Regions from separate parts of the Leuconostoc sp. LN180020 genome, predicted to be linked through region 3. Evidence: riboswitches for the same ligand, from Rfam matches in the RefSeq annotation. Region 3 holds a riboswitch; each other region holds the start of a gene.
The links. Region 3 has a riboswitch for thiamine pyrophosphate ahead of FAZ25_RS07130 (thiamine-binding protein). Riboswitches for the same ligand answer to the same signal wherever they lie in the genome.
Positions count from the first base shown of each region.

Region 1: it holds a riboswitch for thiamine pyrophosphate, as region 3 does, so the genes downstream of both, thiW (energy coupling factor transporter S component ThiW) here and FAZ25_RS07130 (thiamine-binding protein) in region 3, are expected to answer to the same signal.
Region 2: it holds a riboswitch for thiamine pyrophosphate, as region 3 does, so the genes downstream of both, FAZ25_RS04850 (ECF transporter S component) here and FAZ25_RS07130 (thiamine-binding protein) in region 3, are expected to answer to the same signal.

Region 1 covers NZ_CP039736.1:312,959-321,485, reverse strand. The annotation lists gene FAZ25_RS01675 (penicillin-binding transpeptidase domain-containing protein) at 1-1,928, shown strand, start outside; gene FAZ25_RS01670 (NAD(P)H-binding protein) at 1,963-2,580, opposite strand; gene FAZ25_RS01665 (ATP-binding protein) at 2,645-3,802, shown strand; gene FAZ25_RS01660 (VWA-like domain-containing protein) at 3,799-4,968, shown strand; gene FAZ25_RS01655 (hypothetical protein) at 4,996-5,292, shown strand; gene FAZ25_RS01650 (hypothetical protein) at 5,289-5,792, shown strand; TPP riboswitch at 5,853-5,943, shown strand; gene thiW (energy coupling factor transporter S component ThiW) at 6,050-6,574, shown strand; gene thiM (hydroxyethylthiazole kinase) at 6,571-7,350, shown strand; gene thiD (bifunctional hydroxymethylpyrimidine kinase/phosphomethylpyrimidine kinase) at 7,343-8,173, shown strand; gene thiE (thiamine phosphate synthase) at 8,163-8,527, shown strand, end outside.
Region 2 covers NZ_CP039736.1:914,338-922,864, forward strand. The annotation lists gene FAZ25_RS04830 (glycoside hydrolase family 70 protein) at 1-2,284, shown strand, start outside; gene tenA (thiaminase II) at 2,335-3,006, opposite strand; gene FAZ25_RS04840 (energy-coupling factor transporter transmembrane component T) at 3,018-3,680, opposite strand; gene FAZ25_RS04845 (ABC transporter ATP-binding protein) at 3,677-5,086, opposite strand; gene FAZ25_RS04850 (ECF transporter S component) at 5,079-5,660, opposite strand; TPP riboswitch at 5,797-5,886, opposite strand; gene FAZ25_RS04855 (NAD(P)/FAD-dependent oxidoreductase) at 6,003-7,340, shown strand; tRNA gene FAZ25_RS04860 (tRNA-Gln) at 7,464-7,535, opposite strand; gene FAZ25_RS04865 (phosphatidylglycerophosphatase A) at 7,645-8,157, shown strand; gene nagA (N-acetylglucosamine-6-phosphate deacetylase) at 8,317-8,527, shown strand, end outside.
Region 3 covers NZ_CP039736.1:1,377,387-1,385,913, forward strand. The annotation lists gene FAZ25_RS07095 (GDSL-type esterase/lipase family protein) at 3-926, shown strand; gene FAZ25_RS07100 (YpmS family protein) at 908-1,519, shown strand; gene FAZ25_RS07105 (YozE family protein) at 1,506-1,733, shown strand; gene ylqF (ribosome biogenesis GTPase YlqF) at 1,779-2,618, shown strand; gene FAZ25_RS07115 (ribonuclease HII) at 2,626-3,408, shown strand; gene FAZ25_RS07120 (Crp/Fnr family transcriptional regulator) at 3,424-4,068, opposite strand; gene FAZ25_RS07125 (FAD-dependent oxidoreductase) at 4,164-5,513, shown strand; gene FAZ25_RS07130 (thiamine-binding protein) at 5,557-5,850, opposite strand; TPP riboswitch at 5,980-6,071, opposite strand; gene FAZ25_RS07135 (DMT family transporter) at 6,238-7,170, shown strand; gene FAZ25_RS07140 (6-phospho-beta-glucosidase) at 7,295-8,527, shown strand, end outside.

The sequences.
Region 1 (8,527 bases), 770 kb from region 3:
AGTTAGCATTTCTGACAATCAAACAAGGTGCATATTATCAGGGAGAAGTAAACCGTAGTGATGAAACCATTGAAAAGGGTAACGTTCCGCGCGGTATGTTCTATGATGCAACTGGAAAAGTTATTGTTGGTAACAAGGCACAGGCTGCTATTACGTTTACACGTGGGACGGCAGTGACAGCACCAACAATGCGGCAAACGGCTATTAAGCTTGGGAAAATAGTAGCAGTTGATACACAGCGGCTAAGTGAGCGGGCTAAAGTTGACTTTTATTTAGCCGATAACAAAAATAATACAAAATTATCGGCCATTATGGTCAAAAAATATCAGAAACAGAAGAGTACGCTGACGCCAGACCAAATTAATAAATATATGGTGGCTTATGTACAGCAAAATCACTTAGCTGATAACGTTGATAGCAATGCTGCCATGATTTTCCAGCGCATGAGTGGCGCTTACACATTATCAACTACTTTTATTAAAGAATCAGGGGTAACGAACACAGAGTTAGCTGAAGTTGGCGAGCGATTAAGTGACTTTCCTGGTGTGAAGCTTGGAACAAGCTGGTCACGCCAATATCCTGAGGGGGATGAATTTAAAGCCTTGGTTGGTACAGTAACCAATGAGGCGACAGGTTTGCCAGAAAGCAAGTTACACACACTTTTGGCACAAGGCTACTCACAAAATGAGCCGGTTGGTAATTCTAGTTTAGAAATGGGCTATGAATCAATTTTGAAAGGCTCAGCATCTCAAACACTAGTGACAACTGGCAGTAATGGTCAGGTTAAATCATCACAAATTAAATACAACGGGCAAGCCGGTGATAATGTCAAATTGACAATCAACGCACGTTTCCAAAGTGAGGTTCAAAAGATTTTGGAAGACAATGTGCCTGGCGGTGATGTGGAAGGCGCTTATGCGACAGTCATTAATCCTTTCACTGGCGGTATTTATGCAATGGCAGGTGTTGATCGCAATTACGAAACGGGTCAAAAAACGGCTGACCCATTAGGTAATATGAATCATGCAATTGTGATGGGATCTGTTGTTAAGCCAGCAGTGATGGCAACAGCCTTTCAAAAAGGGGTTATATCACCTAGTAACACAGTGTTAAATGATCAAGGTATTAAAATTGCAGGTACTCAAGAAATTACCTCTTACTGGAACAAATCCGGAGCACCAGTGCCTATTGATGCTGGAACCGCATTTGAGCGTTCTTCCAACACTTATTTTGTACAGTTAGGTATGAAAATTGGCGGTCAAACCTATAGTCCAGGATCACCATTAGCTTTGCAACCAGATGCCTTTCAAACATTACGCAATGGGTTTGGTCAGTTTGGACTAGGTACTAAGACTGGAATTGATATTTCTGGTGAGACCGCTGGTTATCGCGGACCAACGACTGGTGAGGCACGTGGAAAGTATTTGTATGCCTCGTTTGGACAATATGATTCTTATACGACTTTACAATTAGCGCGTTATGTATCAACAATTGCTAATGGTGGTTATCTTGTAGCGCCACATGTCGTTGGAGCTGTCCAGCAAAGCATGCCAAATAGCGATACGCAAAAAACTGTTTGGACGGCAACACCAAATATTCAAGGCCAAGTTAATCTTACCGCTGATGAATGGCAAGTCATTAAAAATGGTATGGAACGTGTAGCCAATGGTTCCGATCCTTGGAACACGGGTGGTAGCGATATGCACAAATTACAGCCCCATGTTTACGCAAAAACAGGAACTGCGGAAACCAAAACTAATGGACATGATACGTATACTGAATCAATGGTAGCTTACGTACCAGGCCAACCATTTGCTGTTGCAATGGCCATTCCGGGTATGAATAACTACTTAGATGGTACTAACGGTAAGATATCAGCTAAAATTATTGATGCTTATTGGAAATATGTTGCCGAAAAACCAAAGTAAAATTAAAACACGAGCCACTTTAGTGGCTCGTGTTTTAATTTGTTTTATTAGAAATAGCAACAGACATGCCATTGTAGGTTGTTGGATTTAAAATAATTTGCGTAATAAATTCAGCAACACTTACTCGGGTAACCGGACCACCTTGAATTATTTCTTTTGGATCCGTTTGAATAGTTAACTGTTGCATGATATTATCATCAATTAATTCATTTGGACGAATAACTGTATAGTCTAAACCAGAAGTCATAATCCTTTTGACAGCTGCGGCCTGATCACCCATGTAGGTATTTTCATTATCTGTTGTACCGAGTATATTTGCCCATAAATCACTTTGCTTTTCAGGTAATTCATCATGAACACCAACCGTGGCAACCCAAACTAAGCGGCGCACGCCAGCTAGATGCATAGCATTAACAACACTGTTGGCGGCTGTTTTTTGTCGTCCTTCTGCACCGATATTTGCATAAACGATATCAATATCTTTTAACATAGAGACTAACTGCGTTTCATTGACAGCGTCAAGTGTTTGAATATTCTTGTTGGAACGTCCATGTAATGAAGTTAAAGTAGATTGTACATCGGTATTAGCTAACATAGGGACGACGAGTTTAGCAATCTGACCGTTAGCACCGAGAATAAGTAGTTTTGTCATGTCTTTATTTTAGCATGAAAAACAAATTAGCGGTAAAATTGAGTTAAGTAAAAGAGGGCAAAATATGGCATTATCATTTCAACAATTATTAACAGCTGTGCCTTTGATCTTAAAGGGTGGCAATGTGCCAACAATTGTTGGCGAAGCGGGGATTGGGAAATCAGCACTTGTACAAACTGTTGCTAAGCGTTTAAATGCAACACTATTTACAACAGTGGTATCACTATCTGAAAAAGGGGATTTAGCGATACCTATACCACCATTAACTGATGCGGCTTTTATAACGACGAAAAATTATGGTCGTTTAGCGGATGTTCAATTTGGTTATACCCATACGTTGATTCAAATTATTCAACAAGCTGAGTCCAACCCAGAAAAACCCATCATTTGGTTTCTAGATGAATTCAATCGTGGGTCACAAGCTGTGCAAGGTGAGCTCATGAATTTGGTTTTACAGCGTCAGATAAATGATTTGATTTTACCCCAAAATGTCAAATTAGTTCTAGCAGAAAACCCAGATGATTCGATGACTGGGTTTGAAGATTCAGAATATGCTGTGCAGACTTCCGATGCTGCCATTAAAGATCGTACCACGCGTTTGGTTATGTCGGTTTCAGTGACTGATTGGTTAGATTGGGCTAAGCAAGAACAAACTCAGCATCGAGAGCACATTCATCCACTGGTAAGACAATTTATTTCGCAGCACGCCACGCTCTTATATCCAGAAGTCAGACAAATTGATTTGAACCCAACGCCGCGCGCATGGCAACGTGTATCTGATAATTTGTACGAGTTACGACAACTAGCAACGCCTATGCAAGACCAACTGCTATTTGATATTGTGGCTGGTGATTTAGGCCATCAAGTTGCTACGCAATTTGTGACGTTTGTTCGTGAACAGACACCTAGTCTAACGGCAGCAGATGTTTTTGAGACAGAACCGGTGGGACCGCAGTTACCTAAGACAATTCGATTAACGTTTGAAAAACTTTCCGATATTCAAAAATTAAGCGTTATGAAGACATTATTATTAACAGCTAATATGACTACTGATAATAACGCTGGGCGATTTAGTGAATTATTAGGTTTGGTATCACCAGATGGGCAATATGCTTTAGTTAAGCAAATGACAAGTGCCCCGATTTTAGATGATTTGTATGCTTCTGATGCGCATTATGCCAATGTTTTGTATCAGCAAATTATGGATATTGCGACACGATGACAAATTTAAATAACAATCTGATTGTTGATGGCATCAAAACACTTTTAGATGTTTCACCGCTGTATGGTAATATTGTGATGAATTTAGCACGCGATGATGACGAAAAAGCATTGACGGCCTTGCAGCTGAGATGGCAAGCACATCGTTGGTTTTTGATTGTGAATCCAACCCGATTTAACCGTCAATTTAGTAATCATAATCAAGTTGCATTAGCATTGGCTCATGAGGCATTACATATTGTTTGGGCTCATCCAACTCGCTATGCTTTTGATAGAAAGCAACGTCGTCAATTGGTTAATTTAGGAACGGATATAGCAGTCAATCAATATTTGCCATCACATTTAGGTGACCTGCCAGAGGCCATCACGTTACAGACCATCTTGGGGATTTATGGTAAGCTGTTACCACCATATCAAGATTCTGCGCAGTATATTGCACAACTGGCGGAACTCGATGATAAGTTATTACCACAATATGCTGGCAATTATTCAGGCCATGAAGAATGGCAAAGTGCTGGTGTATCATTAGATGAAGCCGAGGCAGCATTAGAGACAGTCATCAGACAGGCACAAAAAGATGCACAACGTTCCGGTCGAGGACAGTTGCCGGGAAGTATCCAGCAACGGATTGATGAAATTATGGTACCCAAACGTCATTGGCGAGCGATTTTACGTGCAGGATTAAGTGCTATACCTAATCGCCGTAAAACAACACGTGCACGATTTAACCGACGTCAAGCCTATCGTTTAGATTTGCCAGGAGAACTCAGTACTTATGCATTACAATTGATAATTTTTGTTGATAATTCTGCTTCGATATCTAATCACCAAGTGAGTATGATGTTGGCGCAAGTGGCACAGATTGCGAAGCAGTTCGATGCAAATATACAAATATTTTCTTTTGATACATCAGTGCACGTTGTTAAGCGTATTAAACAATGGGTCAGACATGCAGGTGGGGGTACATCATTTCAATGTATCTTTGATATGCTTGCAGCAAAACACTATGAGCCAATGCGGACCGTTATCGTTATTTTAACCGATGGTGATGGTGAGCACGCTGCCTTATCAACAAATTTTCATCAAGTATATTGGCTATTACCTCGTGGAAAGCGCTTAAGTATTAAGCAACCATTTGGAAAAATGATACCAATTGATTTGGCATAGGAGGTGAGGAAAATTTTAAGCGAACATATGGATAAAAAATTAGAGCCGATGGATTTACGTAGCTTTATTGATAAAGACAGTCGTTTCAGACGCGCCGAGGCAATATTGACAAATCAATGGGAGTCACTTTTATTAAATGATTCATGGGGCGTTAGTATGATGACGCAGGCTGATATAACCTTTGCGAAAAAGCTTGCTGCTGCCCATGTTATTAAACCTGAGGTTGATTTGACAACTTTTTCTGGTGTACAACACTTTATTTTATCTCATCAAGCACGTTTATCATCAAATGTCGTGAATGCGTTAAAGGAGCCATTCTTATGAAAATCAATTTAATTTTAACACCGGAACAAGAACCTGCAACATTACTTGCAATGCAAGCGCAACATCCAGACAACTTTTTTTATTTGGGTAAAGAGTCACAACTAGCTGGAACAAACGTCTTGTTGTTGGACGCTCCTGACTTGGTTGCGAAATTTCAGAGACCAATGTCTTTTGATAGTCGCATCGTTAAGTCGCCCATAGTTGGCGATGTGGTACATCAAATTGCTTTTCAAAGCAAAGAACATAACGATGAATTAATCAAGCAACTCGTGCCGAACCACGCAATTTTAGCGCAAAATAGTAATGGTAAAGCTGACTTCATGCTATGGACTTTTTGGCCGGATCACGATGCACTAGCTGATTTTTTAGCCAGTGAATTATTTGCACAAATGAAACACTTAATGAAAAACCCATATACTACAAGTTATAGTCGGGTGACCTCTGAATCACAATTATCATTGACGCAGCAAATGCGTGATTTTGATGATAAAACATGGTAAGCCTTAAATTGAATCTTGCATATCGTGTTAAGCTAGGTTACAATTATGCCATAAACTAAATAAACCTATCTGGGGTGCCTTCATTGGCTGAGAAATACCCATTGAACCTGATCGTGGTCATGCGCGCGAAGGGAGATACACTAATGGTACTAATAAAGCACGTTTTTTTGGTAGCCGTTACTTATTTCCAGCGTAAATAAGTGGCGGCTTTTTGATTGCTCATATGGTGGCATGCTAATAGGTAAAAGGAGTATGTTTTGGAGATAACAGTAAAATCGGGTAGCCATAAAACATTACGTCAAATCAGCATAGCTGGTGTGTTAACCGCACTATCGTTTGCAACGTCTAGTATTGTTGTGTTACCTAATATGGCCCCTTTTCAACATTTTTTTAACGTTATTACAGCTGTACTACTAGGACCCTGGTATGCAATTGGTGTTGCCTTTTTAACAGGTGGCATGCGGATGGTATTAGAAGGACGCCCAATTTTAGCTATTACAGGCGCGGTTTTTGGTGCAGCGCTAGCTGGTCTATTATATCGTCTAACGGACAATTACCTAGCCGCAGTTCTGGGTGAAATCGTTGGGACAGGCATTATTTCAGCTATCGTTTCCGCGCCAATAATGACTTGGCTTTATCATGTTAAAGTACCACATTTTTATTTTTATATACCGTTTTTTCTGCCAGCATCGGTTTTTGGTGCCATACTAGCTTATTTGTTTTTAAAAGCTGTGGCGGGCACAAAAATTTTGTCGCAATTGATTGGAGAATTAAAACTATGAAGTTATCAACATTAAAAGAAACAACACCTTTAGTATTTAATTATGCTAACTATGTGACACCGCAGTTTGTTGCAAATGCTGTTAATGTTATTGGTGGCTCGCCAATTATGGCACGAGAAGTGGCAGAATTTTCAGATCTCGTTGCTGTCAGTGATGCCGTGGTAGTTAATACTGGTACTTGGCGACGAGCAGAGCTGCTTGAGACAGTAAAGCTGATACAAATTGCCAATCAAACACAGACAGTAGTGGTTTTGGATCCTGTTGCGGTAGGTATACCGTCTAGAAGCGTTCCTGTTCAAGAGTTGCTCACAAATAGTAAAGTTGATATTATTCGTGGTAATGCTGCCGAAATTGCCTGGTTTGCTGGCATCGATTTTGCCAGTCATGGTATTGATGCCGTTGGATCAGGAAATATAGAGCAGATTGCACAGTTAGCCGCGAATAAAACCGGCGCAATTATTGCAATGAGTGGCCCTAGCGATGTTATTTCTGACGGTAAAACAACGCGTATGCTACCAGTTAACGTACCATTACTAGCTAGCAATGTTGGTACGGGTGATGCATTATCAGCTATAATCGGAGCATTCAACGGTGATGAAATTTCTATGGACAACACTGTTCGTGCTATGGCTATGATGAAATTAGCTGGTTTAACAGCAAGCCACAAAGTAACCACACCTGGTTACTTTGCTAATCAGGTATTAGATGAATTATACTTATTATCAGAAAGCAAGCTTGAAACATTTATTGCAAAGGAGGTGAAAAAATATGAATGATACACCGCAGGCTATGACAATAGCTGGCACAGATTCAAGTGGTGGCGCAGGTATGACGGCAGACTTAAATACATTTTCAGCTCAAGGTGTTTATGGGGCAAATATTGTGGTGTCGGTGACGGCACAAAATACTTGTGGTGTTCAAAAAGTCCAAATGATTACACCAGATATGATTATGGCACAATTGTCAGCTGTTGCTGATGATTTGAAAATTCGTGCGGTGAAGACGGGCATGTTAGGCGATACGGCCACGGTTGAAACGGTGGCAAAAGCAATGACTAAATTTAACTTTGGGCCGTTAATTTTAGACCCTGTTATGGTTGCTAAAGGTGGCGCACAGCTATTAACTGATGAGGCTGTTTCAGCAGTGAAAACACTGTTGATGCCTTTGGCAACACTAGTGACACCGAATCTACCTGAAGCAGAAGTATTAACTCATCTATCAATTAAAACCACAGATGATATCATGCTAGCTGCACAACAGTTACAGACGTTGGGCGCAAAAAATGTGCTACTAAAGGGCGGCCACGGGGATGCACCAATTGTTTTAGATTATATTTTGTTGGCAGATGGTCGCCATTTTTGGCTAAGGACAAAGCGCTTTAACACAGCACGGACGCATGGCACTGGCGATACAATTTCCGCTGCAATTACAGCGCAACTCGCACTAGGACATGATTTAGAAACTGCCATTATTGCTGCCAAGACTTATGTTGATGCAACTATTCGTGATGGTATTTTGGTTGGTCATCGCTATGGGCCGTTAAATCACCTAGCCCAAAGTACAATAAAAAACCAACCAGAGGTGATTTATGATATTTGATAAGACGATGTTAGCTCGGTATTTCATTATGGGCACACAAGATGTTGCTGACGAAGCAGAATTTTTAAGAATCTTAAATCAGGCATTGCGAAGTGGAATTACCCTATTTCAGTATCGTGAAAAAGGGCAAGGTGCGTTAGTTGGGCAAAAAAAGTTACAATTAGCAAAGCAAGTACGCGCACTAACAGCGCAATATCATGTCCCTCTGGTAATCGATGATGATATGGCATTAGCACACGCCATTGCTGCTGATGGTATTCATTTTGGTCAAGATGATGGTCGGCCAGTTGATAATATTAAACAATCTGGCAATTTGTTTGTCGGTGTTTCCGTGTCTAACCAGCAAGAATACCA
Region 2 (8,527 bases), 460 kb from region 3:
GACGGCAAGTGACTCTGGTAACCAAGAGACACGCTATCAAGGTATTGGACTTGTTGTCAACAATCGCCCAGATTTGAAACTATCTGACAAAGATGAAGTCAAAATGGATATGGGTGCGGCACATAAAAACCAAGATTATCGCCCAGTTTTGTTGACGACAAAATCAGGATTAAAAGTCTACAGCACTGATGCAAATGCACCTGTCGTTCGAACTGACGCCAATGGCCAATTAACTTTTAAGGCAGACATGGTATATGGTGTAAACGACCCACAAGTGTCAGGGTACATTGCGGCTTGGGTACCAGTAGGGGCTTCAGAAAATCAAGATGCTCGAACGAAAAGTGAAACAACGCAGTCAACTGACGGGAGTGTTTATCATTCTAATGCAGCGTTAGATTCGCAAGTCATTTATGAAGGCTTTTCAAATTTTCAAGACTTTCCAACAACACCCGATGAGTTTACGAACATTAAAATTGCTCAAAATGTTAACTTATTTAAGGATTGGGGTATTACTAGCTTTGAAATGGCACCACAATATCGCGCCAGCTCAGATAAAAGTTTCTTAGATGCTATCGTACAAAATGGTTATGCATTTACAGATCGATATGATATTGGTTACAACACACCAACAAAGTATGGGACAGCAGATAATTTGTTAGATGCTTTACGTGCATTGCATGGTCAGGGGATTCAAGCGATTAACGACTGGGTACCAGATCAAATTTATAATCTACCCGATGAACAGTTAGTCACGGCTATTCGAACAGACGGTTCAGGTGATCATACTTATGGTTCAGTTATTGACCATACTTTGTATGCATCAAAAACAGTTGGCGGGGGCATTTATCAGCAACAATATGGTGGGGCCTTCTTGGATCAATTAAAAACACAGTACCCGCAACTTTTCCAGCAAAAACAGATTTCCACAGATCAGCCAATGAACCCAGATATTCAAATTAAGTCATGGGAAGCCAAGTACTTCAACGGTTCGAACATTCAGGGGCGTGGGGCTTGGTATGTTTTGAAGGACTGGGGCACACAACAGTATTTTAATGTGTCAGATGCGCAGACCTTCCTTCCAAAGCAATTATTGGGTGAAAAGGCCAAAACTGGTTTTGTTACGCGTGGTAAGGAGACTTCATTCTATTCCACTAGTGGCTATCAAGCAAAATCTGCCTTTATTTGTGATAATGGTAATTGGTACTACTTTGATGACAAAGGGAAAATGGTTGTTGGAAACCAAGTTATCAATGGCATCAATTATTACTTTTTACCGAATGGTATCGAATTACAAGATGCCTATCTAGTACATGATGGTATGTACTATTATTATAATAATATTGGCAAGCAACTGCACAACACATATTTTCAAGATAAACAAAAAAATTTCCATTACTTCTTTGAAGATGGGCACATGGCACAGGGTATTGTCACCATCATTCAAAGTGATGGCACCCCAGTCACACAGTACTTTGATGAAAATGGTAAGCAACAAAAAGGCGTGGCGGTCAAAGGATCAGATGGTCATTTACATTACTTTGACGGTGCGTCAGGGAATATGCTCTTTAAATCATGGGGTAGACTAGCAGATGGCTCTTGGCTATATGTAGACGAGAAAGGTAATGCGGTTACAGGCAAACAAACCATTAATAATCAAACGGTTTACTTTAATGATGATGGTCGTCAAATCAAAAATAACTTTAAAGAATTAGCAGATGGTTCTTGGATTTATCTTAACAATAAAGGTGTTGCAGTAACAGGAGAGCAAATAATTAATGGGCAGACACTTTATTTTGGTAACGATGGTCGTCAATTTAAAGGGACAACACATATAAATGCTACTGGTGAAAGCCGTTACTATGACCCAGACTCAGGTAATATGATAACTGATCGTTTTGAACGTGTTGGTGATAATCAATGGGCTTATTTTGGTTATGATGGTGTTGCAGTAACAGGGGACCGAATCATTAAAGGGCAAAAACTCTATTTCAACCAAAATGGTATCCAAATGAAAGGCCACTTACGTCTTGAAAATGGTATCATGCGTTATTACGACGCTGATACTGGCGAATTAGTTCGTAATCGATTTGTATTGCTATCTGATGGTTCATGGGTTGACTTTGGCCAAGATGGCGTACCCGTAACTGGCGTGCAAGTGATTAATGGCCAAACATTATATTTTGACGCAGATGGTAGGCAAGTCAAAGGGCAGCAACGTGTAATCGGCAATCAACGCTATTGGATGGATAAAGACAATGGTGAAATGAAAAAAATAACATACTAGAATGATTAAAAAATAACCTCACAGGCGTTGGTTGCCTGCAAGGTTATTTTTTAATGTTGAAATTGCCATGTTTTTTGTTGCCAAGCAGCTTCCCAAAAGTGCCATTCCATTTCTAAACTGCATAAAAATGTTTGTGCAACATGCTCTTTTTGTTCATTATTTAGAGTCGTTACTGCTCGGTTTAGCGCTTCAAAACGCCAAATATTGTAATCAGGTGTATCTGAATTTTTTTGTGGTGCATAAAGTTCAATCCACTCTTTCAAGGGGTTTTGCTCTCGATTAGCGCCACGTGAAACGAGTTGTTCACCAATGACCGCATAACTCCAAGCACATGGTAGCAAAACAGCGATGGCGTCCGCATAAGTACCGTGATATGCAGATGCATACATGTGATCAGTATAGCGTTTTGTTTCTGGTTCACGTTGCCAATTTTCTATGTGGTGACCAGTGATGCCAAGCATGACTTCATGTGCTTGTGACTCATTTTGAACAAAGGCGGCGGTCGCTAAAAGATTGGTAATATCTTCGGCATTCGTTGTTTTTGTAATAGCTAATGAAGTGACCTGCAAATAATCTTTTAAATAGTGTTCATCTTGTTCAACATAATAATTTAAAACGTTGTGAGGCACCTGACCATTGGCGATAGCTTCGACAAATGGGTGGCTCATAATCGCGCTCATCATAGGTTGCGCACGTTCTAAAAGTGTTTCTGAAAAAGACATGTTTTTTCTCCTTAATACCAACCTGGGAATAATAGTAGCTGAAACATAAGTAAGATAATCGCGGCAATAACCCAATCACGCAATTTGATTTTTACAACTGCCAGATGTGTTCTGGTTGCCCCCTCTGTGAAGCCATGGCTAACCATACCTTCTGCTAAATTTTGAGACCAACGAATCGCAGCTAAAATGGCTTTGAAATATAACTGTGGTGCCCAAATATGAAGTGTTTGGCCACGCATTTGTGCTGCTACGCGTATAGTTTTAACTTGTTGATTCACTGCTGGCATGAAGTTCAAGACGCCAACAAGGGCATAAACAAATGTCGCGCTTAAATGTGCGCGTTGCTCAAGTGTCGCCAGGAAAATATCACGTTCATCATTGAGTTTTAATGTGAATAAACCACCAAGCCATAAGTAAGCAAAAACACGAGATAACATGATCCATGCCATATGAACATGATCACCGGTACCAAAATACATCAGTGAGAACCATGATCCCAGGCCAGGCAAAATTGGAAGTAACAATAGCCAAAGCCATTGTTGCCAACGCAATTTAAGGACAGTATAAATGAGGGCACTAACGATGATAATTACCAAATTAACAGTGACGCTTTTAATAAAAGTTAGTTCCAACGCAATCAACATAATAACACCAAATTTCATTAGTGGATTCATGAGGCATCCCCCTGAAATGTTAAGTGTTGTTGCTCGAATTCGAGATGATAGTCAAACCAATCCGTTACAGCATGCAGTTGATGACTAATCATGATAACAGTCTGTGATTGTTTATCGGTTACTTCGGCAATTAAGTCTAATAGTTGTTTTTGTGATTCAGCATCTAGTCCGGCCAGCGGTTCGTCAAATAATAACACTGGGGTACCTGTAATTAGCATCAACAAAACTTGCAGCTTTTTTTGTTGTCCACCAGATAGTTGATAAACAATATGGTCGCGAACATGTGCGAGATTTAAGCGTTGCAAGGTGGAAGTAATGACATCATCTGACCATTGTTTGGCGAAATGACTGGTAGCTTGCGCTTGTTTGAGTTCTTCTGCCATTGTCATTGCAATAAATTGTTGTTCAGCATTTTGAAAGATCAGGGCAACCTGACGTACATGCTGTGCAATACGGCGTTTAGCAATGTCTTGGCCTTGGTAGCTGATTTTACCACCATAAGGGTAAAGTTTGACTAACGCGGAAAAAAGAGTCGATTTACCTACACCATTTGGTCCAGTAATCAGGGTGCGTTTAGCTGTAGGAAAAGACAAACTTGTCTCATTTAGTAGTAGTCTGTCACCATTTGATAGGGAGACTTGTTTGAGATCTAAATCACCAGTCTGGGCTGCCGGTAATTTTGTATGAATTTCAGGGGCAATAGGTAACTGCGATAAAATATGATGGCTTTCTTCGGCATTTGCTACATGGAGTTGGCCATCAGACATCACAAAAATATCGTCAATGACATCAGCATAACCACTCCAATCATGATCAGCAATCAGAATGGTTTTACCTTGTTTTTGATAATCCTTAATTAAATGAATGAGCTGTAACCGTGATTGAGGGTCTACATTAGCAAAGGGTTCATCGAGTAATAGATAATCGCTGTCTGCTGCTAAGATAGCTGCTAAGGCTACCTTTTGTTTTTCACCACCAGATAATGTCATGAGGTCATGCGTGATAAATTCTTTCATACCGACACGTGCAAGTGATTGCGTAATAAGATTAGGTATTATTTGAGGAGAACGCTGTAAATTTTCCAGACTGAAACGCAATTCTTCAAATGGTGTTTTCATCACGAACTGGCGGGTTGGGTTTTGGAAAAGATAACCAATATGGTCAACGCGTTGATAAGGGACGATATCATGAATCGCATAGTTGTCAAGTGTTAGTTCTCCTGTCAGTTTACCACCACTAAATGTTGGATAAAGACCAGCAATTAATTTAAGTAGTGTTGATTTGCCGCTACCACTAGGTCCAACTAGCAAATTGAGACTACCAGGTCGCAACGTCATCGAGACGTTTTTGAGTACGGTGGTGTCTTGATAAGCAAAACTGACCTGTTTGACAACCAGATTAGCCACGATGCAAGACACCTGATTTTTCAATTAATTTTTGAATAGCAACAACTAGTACACCGCCAAAGAAAAACAATGAAATGAACCGTGTAATAAATAGGGCCACCAACAAACCAACATGATATGAAGCATAGCCATCACGGAATAATGACCAAATAAAAGTGATAATTGTACCAGTAATTGCTGAGGCGAAAATACCTCGCCAATGCCAATCTTTATAAGCTAAAGCGGCAAATCCGGCTTCACTACCCACACCTTGAACCAAGCCTGAGAGCAATGTTGCAACCCCCCATTGACCACCAAGCAACATTTCGACTGCTGAGGCAAAGAGCTCGCCTAATACACCAGCGCCAGCCTGACGAATTAATATGCTGGCTAGTGGCGCGGCCATCATCCAACCCCCGATTAATAAATCGTTAGCAAATGGGGCTAATCCCATGGGTGTCAAAGCAGCTGCTAGTATATTATAAACAGGGCCGAGGACCCAAAAGATAAAGCCAATAAACACCGCAACAAAAGCGAGCAGTAAGACATCGCGTAGCGCCCAATGGTGTTGTTTAGATTCTGAAACAGTTTGCATAATAGTTATGCCTCCATAAAATTTTTTGTAGTTTCTATTTTATGTCTGGCAAAGTGCAGTTATGGTGTGCTGATGCTTGAATTTTAGCAAATAAAAAACGCCTGGCAATTAGATGAGCCATGCGTTTGCTAAAATACACACTAAAGCGCAATGCTCCCTTCGCTGGTGCTAACCAGAGCAGGTTCAATGGGTGTTTCTCAGCCAAATGGCACCCCAGATTGTTAAATATAAAACTACACGTTAAACTTAACATAAATTGTGTAGATATGCAATTATTTTCATGAAAACGACCAGTATATTGACTTGACATTGCCTGATATAATATAAGTAACGAGGTAAATGATGGTTGAATATCAGTATGAAGTTGGTGTTATTGGCGCTGGTCCAGCAGGACTTGCAGCCGCTTTTGCCGCAAAAGCTTTGGGTAAAAAAGTGGTCATTTTAGAGCAATACTTATGGGGTGGAACCTGCCCAAATTACGGCTGTGATCCTAAGAAAATTTTGCTTGCAGCAGTTGAGAACATTAAAAGACAAAAAGCCTTACAAACGCGAGGTTTGCATGGCTATTCACAAATTAATTGGTCTGATTTAATAGCTCACAAACAGCGTTATGTTGATGCTGTGCAACCGCGTAAAATTCGTGGTTTGGATCAAGCAGGTATTGCGCGCTTTTATGGTCATGCCAGCTTTATCAATGAAGATACTGTTCGTGTCGGAGATTTCAAGGATACAATTAGAGCAAGTGATTGGGTTATTGCAACGGGTCAGCGACCGCAGACATTAAATTTTCCGGGCTCAGGCTATACACAAAATTCAGAAGATTTTTTGAACATGCCAAATATGCCAGAAGACGTGACATTTATTGGGGCTGGTTTTGTGGGCGTTGAATTTGCAACAATTACGAATACGGTTGGTGCACACACGCGTATTGTTACTGAGGGACAAACTGCTTTGCGGGCATTTGATCAGATATTGGTACAACAATTGATGACAGAGATGCAGGAATCAGGGATTGAATGGTATTTTAATGCTACTGTGTGCCGCATTGATAAGGCTTTAACTGGTCGCTTGGTCGTTAAACTAACCAACGGAACAACATTTGAAACAGACCGTGTGTTTGTTACGGCTGGACGTATTGGCAATTTTGATCAGATGAATTTGGCCGCAGCTGGTGTGGCTTGTCAGGTGGCCGATTTGCCTGTTGATGAGCACTTACGTACCAGTAATTCCCATGTTTATGCTGTCGGGGATGTTGGCGGCTCACCAGTACCAAAACTTGTCCCAACGGGTAACTATGAAGGACGTTATGTGGCACAAGTGATTGCCGGAAAAACGAACGCGCCAATAAGTTATCCAACAACACCAATTGTCGTATTTGGATCACAGCACATCGCCCAAACGGGCTTAACGGTTGCCGCCGGTCGAACAGCAGGTTATCGTGTGATAGATATGGATATGAGCGATGTGATTACTTTTTTCCGTTACCATGATCAAGTGCGTGTACGTGTGGTATTGGACCACAATGACTGCATTGTCGGCGCGAGCGTCATTGCAGCTGAAGCAGAAGAAGTGATTAATTATTTTGTGACAGCGATTAATGAACGGCGTACATTAGCGGAAACACAGGCAAATTTGTATGCTTATCCATCTTTGGGTTCGGAATTTGCAACATTTTATTAACCTTGCATCTAAAAATGGGCCGACATTCAATGGCAAAAAGCATAACATGACTTTGTTCTGTCAATCAATTGTTACTATACGCGTTTTTAAACCAAAAAAAACAGTCCGAAGACTGTTTAGAAATTGCCCCTGTTGGATTCGAACCAACGCATAGTGGCACCAGAAGCCACCGCCTTACCGCTTGGCCAAGGGGCAATTACTCTATATATTTTACAGGGTCTCCTACCATTTTGCAAGTAGAAATTTGTCTTTGTCAAAAATAAGATTTTTCGTTATACTTAGGAAACAGACTAAGGGGGATACCATGCAGTACGCAACCTATGAAAATACCGTTGAGAAGCTAGAGCGTCATCACATTACAATTCGTGCCATTGCAGACATTGCTTACAATAGCGAAAAAGCTTATCTGCCGAATTTATCTATTGAGCAAGTGGAAGAAGCTGTTATCAGTATTTTGCATAAACGTGTTGTACAACACCAAGTCTGGGTAGCCTTAGAACTTGATCGTTTAGCAGAAGCACATTTACTCGAGTCGCCATTGCAAGATCTTGTTGAAAGCGATGATTCTTTGTTTGGTGTGGATGAAACACTAGCCACTGCTATTGCTATGTCTTACGATACCATTGGGGTAACGAATTATGGCTATATCGATAAATTAAAAATTGGTTTGGTGGGCGAACTTGACCGTAAAGGGAAAACCACCTCAGCTGTAACAACTTTTGCAGACGATATTGTTGGTGCTTTAGCTGCAGCTGCAGCATCTAAAGTTGCTCATAAATACCCAACTGGTATTTTGGACTCAGATAAAATTAATTAAAAACGCGTTGACGTTTTTTTTATTGCCTTGATTTGCATAATCGGTCTATACCAATTATAATAAGTATAGACACAAGGAGGAGAGGTGCTCAAATGTCTACGTTAATAAACATGTTGTGGTGTGCGGTGTGTTAGTAACTAGACTACCTCGCAGATAATTATGGCAAAGTTACTGAAAAATATTGATTTATATACGGGTTATCAACATATAGCAGATGCCTATGTGCGTTTCACGGATGTTATACAAGATGTTGGCTATATGGTAGATTTTTCAGAGCAAGCAGATGATGAGCTAATTGCGGAGGCAACAGGACGATTGGTTGTCCCAGGATTTATTGATGTCCACAAACATGGTGGCTATGGTTTAGATA
Region 3 (8,527 bases):
GTATGAAGAAAAAAATACTAATGATATATCTTCCTATACTAGTAATTTTAATTGGGTTAGGATACTTTTGGTACCATTGGCAAACAAATGCCACAATACAACGTGCAACACCAAGACAAGCAGCAAAAGTAGCCAAGGTAAGCGCCGTTAATTTTGTGGCATTAGGGGACTCATTAACAGAAGGTATTGGCGACGATAAAAACGAGCAGGGTTATTCGGGACGAATTGCTCAAAAAGTTAAACAGACCTATGGTGTTTCAGTCACAATGCAAAATTTTGGTTTAGCTGGTGATCGTTCAGATCAGATAAGAAAGCGGCTGAATCAAAAAGGCAATATACAGGTCGCAGTACAACATGCTAATGCTATTATTTTAACGGTGGGGGGCAATGATTTACAACAATTACTGTTGCAAAACATGTTTTCCAAAACACCGGAAGATTTGACGAAAACTGTGGTAAGGGGTAAACAGGCATATCAAGGGAAACTCACATCATTATTTAGTGATATTCGTCGACTAAATGCGCAGGCCCCTATCTTTATTTTTGGAAATTATAATCCTTTGTTTGTTCACTTTCCAAAACGTACAGACTTTAATCAAGATGTGATGCTTTTTAATGCGGTTAACCAGAAGGTTGCGCGACACGATAAAGCTAGTTATTATGTTGGGACATTTGATTTAACGTACGGTCAATATCAGACAAAAGCCGATAGAGAACGGTTAGTTGAAGAATTTGATAAATCAGATTTGGGGAATGCTGATTTTAAAGATATCCAAGCTGTCTTAGAAGACAAAAATAACGTGTCAAATCAATGGATTAGTACGATAGATAATTACCATCCTAATCATATCGGCTATAATTATATGGCCACACAACTTTTTGAATATTTGCGAAAGGAACAAGTCACATGGCTAACCAAACATTAACAAGGGGAAGTCAACCGCGTCAAAAAAAGTCACCATGGTTCTGGGCTTTTTGGACGCTATTAGGAATTATTATTATCACCTTGCTAGGCAGTGGTTTCGTGGCCACCCAAGCTGTTAAAGTGACAGATAGCCAATCAAAAATTGCTAGTACAGATGCCACATTTGACGTTACTTTGAATAAGAAGCAGGTTAATGCTTTAGTAGCATACTATCTTAATGATTCCCGCACATCAAACTATCAATTCCGGGTCGAAGATAATATTATGATGTATGGCAGTTCTAAATTTTTGGGGCAGACTTTTAAAATTGGGATGATCTTATCACCTGAGGTGACCAAAAACGGCAATATTATTTTAACAGCTAAAAAAATGGCCATTGGCAATTTACCATTACCTATCAGCACTGTGATGTCTTATGTTAAGACAAATTATCATGCACCTAAATTTGTCACTATCAATCCAAGTAAGCAACAAATATTTGTTGATATGACGAAATTGCCCGTTGTGAAGGGCATGTCATTTCGTGCTAAGATAATTGACCTTAAGACAGATCAATTTGTTTTTCAGGGAGGATTAGTTCATGATCAAAAGTGATCGATCATTTTATAACTGGCTGATGACGCAACGTAACCCAGTTGCAACAGATGATATACAGCAATTTGCTAACAATGCCTTTTTGGATTCTACTTTTCCAAAACAGAGTGTTGACTTTGATGATATTTCCAATTATTTAGAAGAAAACACAACCTACTTAATGAGTATGGTGACTTTTGATCAAGCATGGGAATTATTTCAAGCACAACGATAAAAAAGGAGTAACGTTGCCAGCATATATGGCAATATAAAAAATCTCATGGCACAAATTATTCAATGGTTCCCTGGGCACATGGCGAAAGCCTTTCGTCTCATGCGGGAAAATTTAAAGTTAGTTGATGTTGCTTTTGAATTGGTTGACGCCCGCATTCCGGACAGTTCTCGTAACCCTGAAGTCGACAAATTAATCGGTGGAAAACCACGTTTACTGATTATGACCAAAGCCGATTTGGCTGATCCTGAGCAAACACGACAATGGAAAGCAAAGTTCGAATCAGACGGTCATACTGTTCTTGTCTTAGATACACGAGATCCAAGAACGCCACAATTAGTAACCAAGGCGGCACGTCGTGCTGTTGAAGCAAAAACAGCAGCGCAATTAGCACGTGGTATTCAAGATCAACCGATACGTGCGATGATTACTGGTATCCCAAACGTTGGAAAGTCAACCTTGTTGAATCACTTGGTCATGAAAAATGTGGCGCCAACTGCTGACAGACCAGGTGTCACGAAAAAAGTGGCTTGGCTAAAAACACCGACAAAATTAGAACTGTTAGATTCGCCTGGTGTTTTATGGCCAAAATTTGAAGATCAGGCCATTGGTATGAAGCTTGCATTAACTGGTGCAGTAAAAGATACGATTTTTTCAAAAGATGACGCAGCGCTCTTTTTAATTAGTTTTTTCAGAGATTATCGCCCAGAAGCAATTGTAGCGCGGTATCATTTAGAAGAAAATGCTTTTGAACAAGACAATGTTCAAATTTTATTAGCTATTACTAACAAGCTTGGATTTAAGGACGATTATGACAAAGCTAGTGAGCGACTACTAAACGATTTACGTAAAGGTAAGCTAGGCGCGTTCACATTGGATGAACTGTAAACTTCACATGACTGAAACAATTGCGACAATTAAAGAAAAACTAGCCAGTCTAGCAGACCCTCATGATGCACGTTTGCAGACCTGGCGACAGGATAAGCGGTGTGGTGTCCAAAAAGCAATAGCGCTTTGGGAAAAGCGGTTGGCGCTAGCACGAAAAAAGCAGGCTGATTTTAACCAACGCTTTAATTTTGAACGAGATTACTGGCTAAAAGGCGTTGAATTAGTAGCAGGCGTTGACGAAGTGGGTCGCGGACCATTAGCGGGTCCTGTCGTTGCAGCAGCAGTTATTTTACCACACGATTTTAACATCGTTGATGTTATAGACTCAAAGCAAGTAGCCCAGCATAAGCGAGAACAGTTATACGAAATTATTCTAGATCAAGCTGTTTCAATTGGTATTGGTAGTGTTGATGCGAAGACGATTGATGAAATTAATATTTATGAGGCAGCGCGTCAAGCGATGACGGAAGCAATCAATAACTTGGCACCACAGCCACAGGCACTATTAATTGATGCCATGCAAGTTTATTTGGATATAACACAACAATCTTTAATCAAAGGGGATGCCAGAAGTAATTCAATTGGTGCAGCTAGTATAGTTGCGAAAGTGATACGTGACAAAATGATGACGGACTATGATAAAGTATATCCAGGTTACGATTTTGCCCAAAATGCGGGGTATGGGACTAAAAAGCATTTAGCAGGGATTGATAAGCTTGGGGTCACACCAATTCATAGGCGGTCATTTCAACCTGTTCATGATGCGATTGTAAATAAAAAGAACTGTTAAAGCAGTTCTTTTTATTTACAATAAAGTGACTTCTCGCTTATTAAGTTTTATTTTACCGTCTCGCGTTAGTTTATTAAATAAGCGGCTTAGTGTTTCCGGTGTAATATGTAGCGAGGCAGCAAGTTCTTTTTTGGTAACGTCTAGATGAAATGTTTTGCTCATACGAATTGCAGATAAATCTTCAAAGTATTGTACGAGTCGTTCATCAGCATTTTGTAATGATAAACTAATTTGACGTTGTTCAAGCGCCGTCAGACGTTCTCCATAAGTATTCAACATTTTTAAAGCCAATGAAGTATTTCGGTGTAATAATGCTTGGAAATCTTTTCGACGAATCATGCAAATGGCAGAATCAACTTTAGCGCGTGCAAAATGATGATGTTTAGCATCTGTAAAAATAGATGCTTCGATATCCATTTGGTGATTAGTTAGTGAATAAAGCAGTAACTCTTGGCCGTTATCGTTCACGTTAAAAATGTCAACTTGACCAGAATCGACGACGAAAAGCGCTGATAAATCATCGTCTGGTTCATAGATATAGCTTCCAGCTGAATATTTCTTTTGATGTGTTGAGATAGTGACCAGTTGTGCAATAATATCGTCAGGCAAATGCGAAAAAATCGGAGCAGCTTTCACACAAGCAAATTCAGAATGTGACATATTTCACTCTTTCTTGACATGAGTCAATTTTTTGTTATTCATTTGATTATACAATAGATATATAAAATTAGTTGGTAATCTTTTGGAGGCAGTATATGAAAGTCATTATTATTGGTTCGACACACGCAGGCACAGCAACAATAAAATCTATTTTAAAGCATAATAGCGGGGTAGAAATTGATGTTTATGAGAAAAATGATAATGTGTCGTTTCTTTCTTGTGGCATTGCTTTAACAGTACAAGGTGAAGTAAAAGAAATCAATGATTTGTTCTATTCTTCGCCTGCTATACTTGAAGAAGCAGGTGCTAATATTCACATGAACCATGAAGTAACTGCTGTTGATACCATTAATAAAACAGTATCAGTCACTAACTTGGTGACAGGCGTATCATCAGTTGAAAGTTATGATAAATTAGTTGCGACAACTGGATCTTGGCCAATTATACCGCCAATTCCTGGGATAGAAGATCAACGTATTGTATTGTCTAAAAACTATACGCATGCGAAAGCCTTAATTAATTATGCTAATGATGATCGTATTAAGCGAGTGGTTATCATTGGCGGAGGTTATATTGGCACAGAATTAGTCGAAGCTTTCAATGTCAAGGGGCGTGAAGTGACGTTGATTGATAACCAGCCAACGGTGTTAAACCGGTATTTTGATCACGAATTTACTGAAAATGTCGCTGAATTATTTCAATCTCATGGTGTGGCTGTGGCAACCGGTAAAATGGTTGAAAGTTTTGAAAGTCAAGATGATGCGGTTATTGTCAAAACAAATGACGGGAATTTTTCAGCTGACTTAGTTGTGATGTCGGTTGGCTTCAAACCAAATACTGGATTGTTTGCGGGACAACTAGGTATGACTGGCAATGGCGCGCTATTAGTCAATGATTACATGCAAACAAGTAATCCAGATGTCTTTGCTGCTGGTGATTCAGTCGCGGTGCATTATAATCCAACAGGAGAGAATGCGTACATCCCCTTAGCGACAAATGCAGTACGTCAGGGAACATTAATTGGCTACAATCTTATGTCACCGAAAGTTAAATATATGGGAACGCAATCAACATCCGGACTAAAGTTATATGATTTAAATATGGCTTCATCTGGCTTGACTGCAGCCCACGCGCAAGAACTAGGAATCGATGCGGATAGCATCACGATGACAGATAACTTCCGACCAGAATTCATGTCATCAACGGAGCCAGTTTTGATGAGTATTACATGGGAACGTCAAACACACCGTATTTTAGGTGTACAATTGCAAAGTAAATATGACATTGCACAGTCTGCCAATGTTGCTTCAATTGCCATTCAAAATCGCATGACATTGACCGATTTAGCATTCGTGGATATGCTATTCCAGCCTTGGTTTGATAGACCATTTAACTACTTGAATCTTTTAGCGCAAGCAGCCCTAGATAAGGTTGAAAGCGAATAAAAAAGCACACCTATTCTGCGGTGTGCTTTTTTATTAATGTTTGTTAGCGATACTTATCTGTTTTTTCAGCAATTGTTAATACATTGCCATGTGGTGACATATTAATTTTACTGTAAATCATAACAGGAATATCGGTTATTTCTGCCGCAACAAGTGGTAAGGCCTTTAAAATAGTCATCAGTTGGTCATAATCGCCTTCAAGTGTGGTTTCGAAAGCGCCAACCTGATAAGCAATGCGTGTGTCATTAATATAATCAATAACGTGATCGACTATACGGATGACATCGGATTTATCGGATGTCATCGGTAATACTTGAACAGCTATGCTAGCGTTAATTTGTACCATCATACTTCTCCTTGGGTTCTATGCATTGAAATGGTGCAATAGAACATGTTAAATGAAGTCCTCCCATAAGCGACATTGAAATCCCACATCAAAATATTGAAGCATGATGACACAAAATTATTGATTGCTTCGTAATCTTCCTACGCTAGAATGAACTAGATCAGGTTATATGGGTATATCTCTCAGCCAATAAGGCACCCCAGATTACACGTTAATTGCGTTGTCTGTACTTCGACATCTTATCATAAGATATGATAATGGACAATGAGATATGATTACTACTTGGCTGTGGATTTACTTTATCGTATAAGGCGCGTATACTGACTACTTATAAATTAACTTTATAGTAGTCATGAGAATATTTGGGAGTAGTAGGTTATGTTGTATTTTATTGGGTTATTTGCAGGTTTTTTATTAGCTAATCAAAGTCCTATCAACGCAAAACTGGGTTTTGTTTTAAAATCACCTTTGCGTTCTAGCTTACTTTCTTTTACAGTGGGAACATTTTTTTTGATACTTATTTATTTTGTTAGTGGACAACAACAAGTTAACCTGATAAATGTGGCCTCCAATAATCCATGGTGGATATGGTTTGGTGGCTTATTGGGCGTTATCTTTTTAACGTCAAATATTTTAATGTTTCCGAAATTAGGTGCCATTCAAACCATTATCTTGCCGATTATTGGTCAGGTTATCATGGGTGTAGTGATCGATACTTTTGGCTTGTTTAATATGCCGATTGGGACACTGACGGTAACTAAGGTTATTGGTATTCTCTTGTTACTAGGAGGTATTTATGTGGCTGTTGTTCTTGCTAATCGTTTTGAGGTGAAACGTGAGAAAAAGCAATTGGATGCTGATACTAATATAAATATCTGGCGTATGTGGGCCATTCTGGTTGGTGCATTTTCTGCCATACAACAAGCGATTAATGGGCGATTAGGCTATTTATTACACTCAGTAGTGGGTAGTGCTGTGATTTCTTTCTTTTCTGGGACAGTGGTCATTTTAATTGTTGTATTATTGAAAGAAAGGCGTTTATGGCCAAAAACAGTGCGAATAACTAAACAACCAGTGTGGTTATTTACAGGTGGGATTTTAGGTGCCTTATTTGTTTTTTCAACCGCTTTTCTTGTACCAAAATTGGGCGCTGGCATGACAGTTACGCTCAGTTTAAGTGGCTCAATCATTGGGTCGATAGTTGTCGCTCAGTTCGGCTGGTGGCAATCGTTAAAACAAAATGTTACACGTGTACAAATTATTGGCATTGCCTTAATGGTTGCTAGCATTGCATTGATTAAATTTGGTTAGTATCATGGGTTAACAACACGGGAATAGATTGACATATAAATAACTGACATGATAATATATAGGTATAAATGTAAGCGCTTACAAGAAAACATTCCTAGTAGTTATTGTAGAAAAGAGGTTTATTTTGAAAACTTTAAGTCACGATTTTCTGTGGGGTGGAGCTATCGCAGCACACCAGGCAGAAGGTGCATGGAATGTGGATGGCAAAGGTGTGTCAATTGCTGATGTTCTTACAGCAGGTGATGTGTCACATCCACGAGAAATAACAGATGGTGTGATAGCAGGAAAAAACTATCCAAATCATCATGGCATTTATTTTCATGATACTTATAAGCAAGATTTGCAATTAATGGCAGAGATGGGGTTTAAGGCTTTTAGAACTTCCATCGCTTGGACACGTATTTTCCCTAACGGAGATGACGCTGAGCCTAACGAGGCAGGCCTTGCTTTTTATGATGAGATGTTCGACGCCATGCGACGGCTAAACATTGAACCGGTAATTACACTTAATCACTTTGAAATGCCATATCATCTAGTTACAAAATATGGTGGCTGGCGTGATCGTCGTGTTATTGATTTTTTTGTCCGTTATGCTGAGGTCGTTTTTAATCGTTATAAAGATAAAGTTACTTATTGGATGACGCATAACGAAATTTCTAATCAAACGGCTATGAAACATGAGGCTAGCGGTTTTCTATTGTGGACTAATTCGGGTATTGATGGCAAAGAGATGTCAGTTGATGAACGTATTGAAGCCATGTCACAAGCAGCACATTATGAGCTAGTTGCTTCGGCCAAGGCTGTGGCGCTTGGGCATCAGATTAATCCAGCATTTAAAATTGGTGGTATGGTTAACGTTGCACCATTTTATCCAGTATCTCCCAAACCAGCAGATATGTTAGCTTATCAAAAAGCACGTCAGTTTAGAGACTGGCTCAGTGATGTTCATGTCCGTGGCAAGTACCCAAACGAACTTGAAGCCTATTACGAAAAAACTGGTTATCGTCCAGATATCACAGCCGAAGACCGTGACGTGTTACAGGCAGGAACAGTTGATTATCTTGCCGTGTCTTACTATGCAAGCAGTACGGTTGAAACAACAACTGATGAGCCTAAAGTCGGTTATACCGACTATGAAGATGTTACTAATCCTTATATTAAGACATCAGACTGGGGATGGGGATTAGACCCTGAAGGCTTACGCTATACATTAAACGAACTAAGCGAGATGTATCCAGATACACCAATTATGATTGTTGAAAACGGCTTAGGTGCCTACGATAAGATTGAAGATGGTGAACAAATCCACGATGATTATCGAATCAGCTATTTATCAGCACACATTCAAGCCATGATG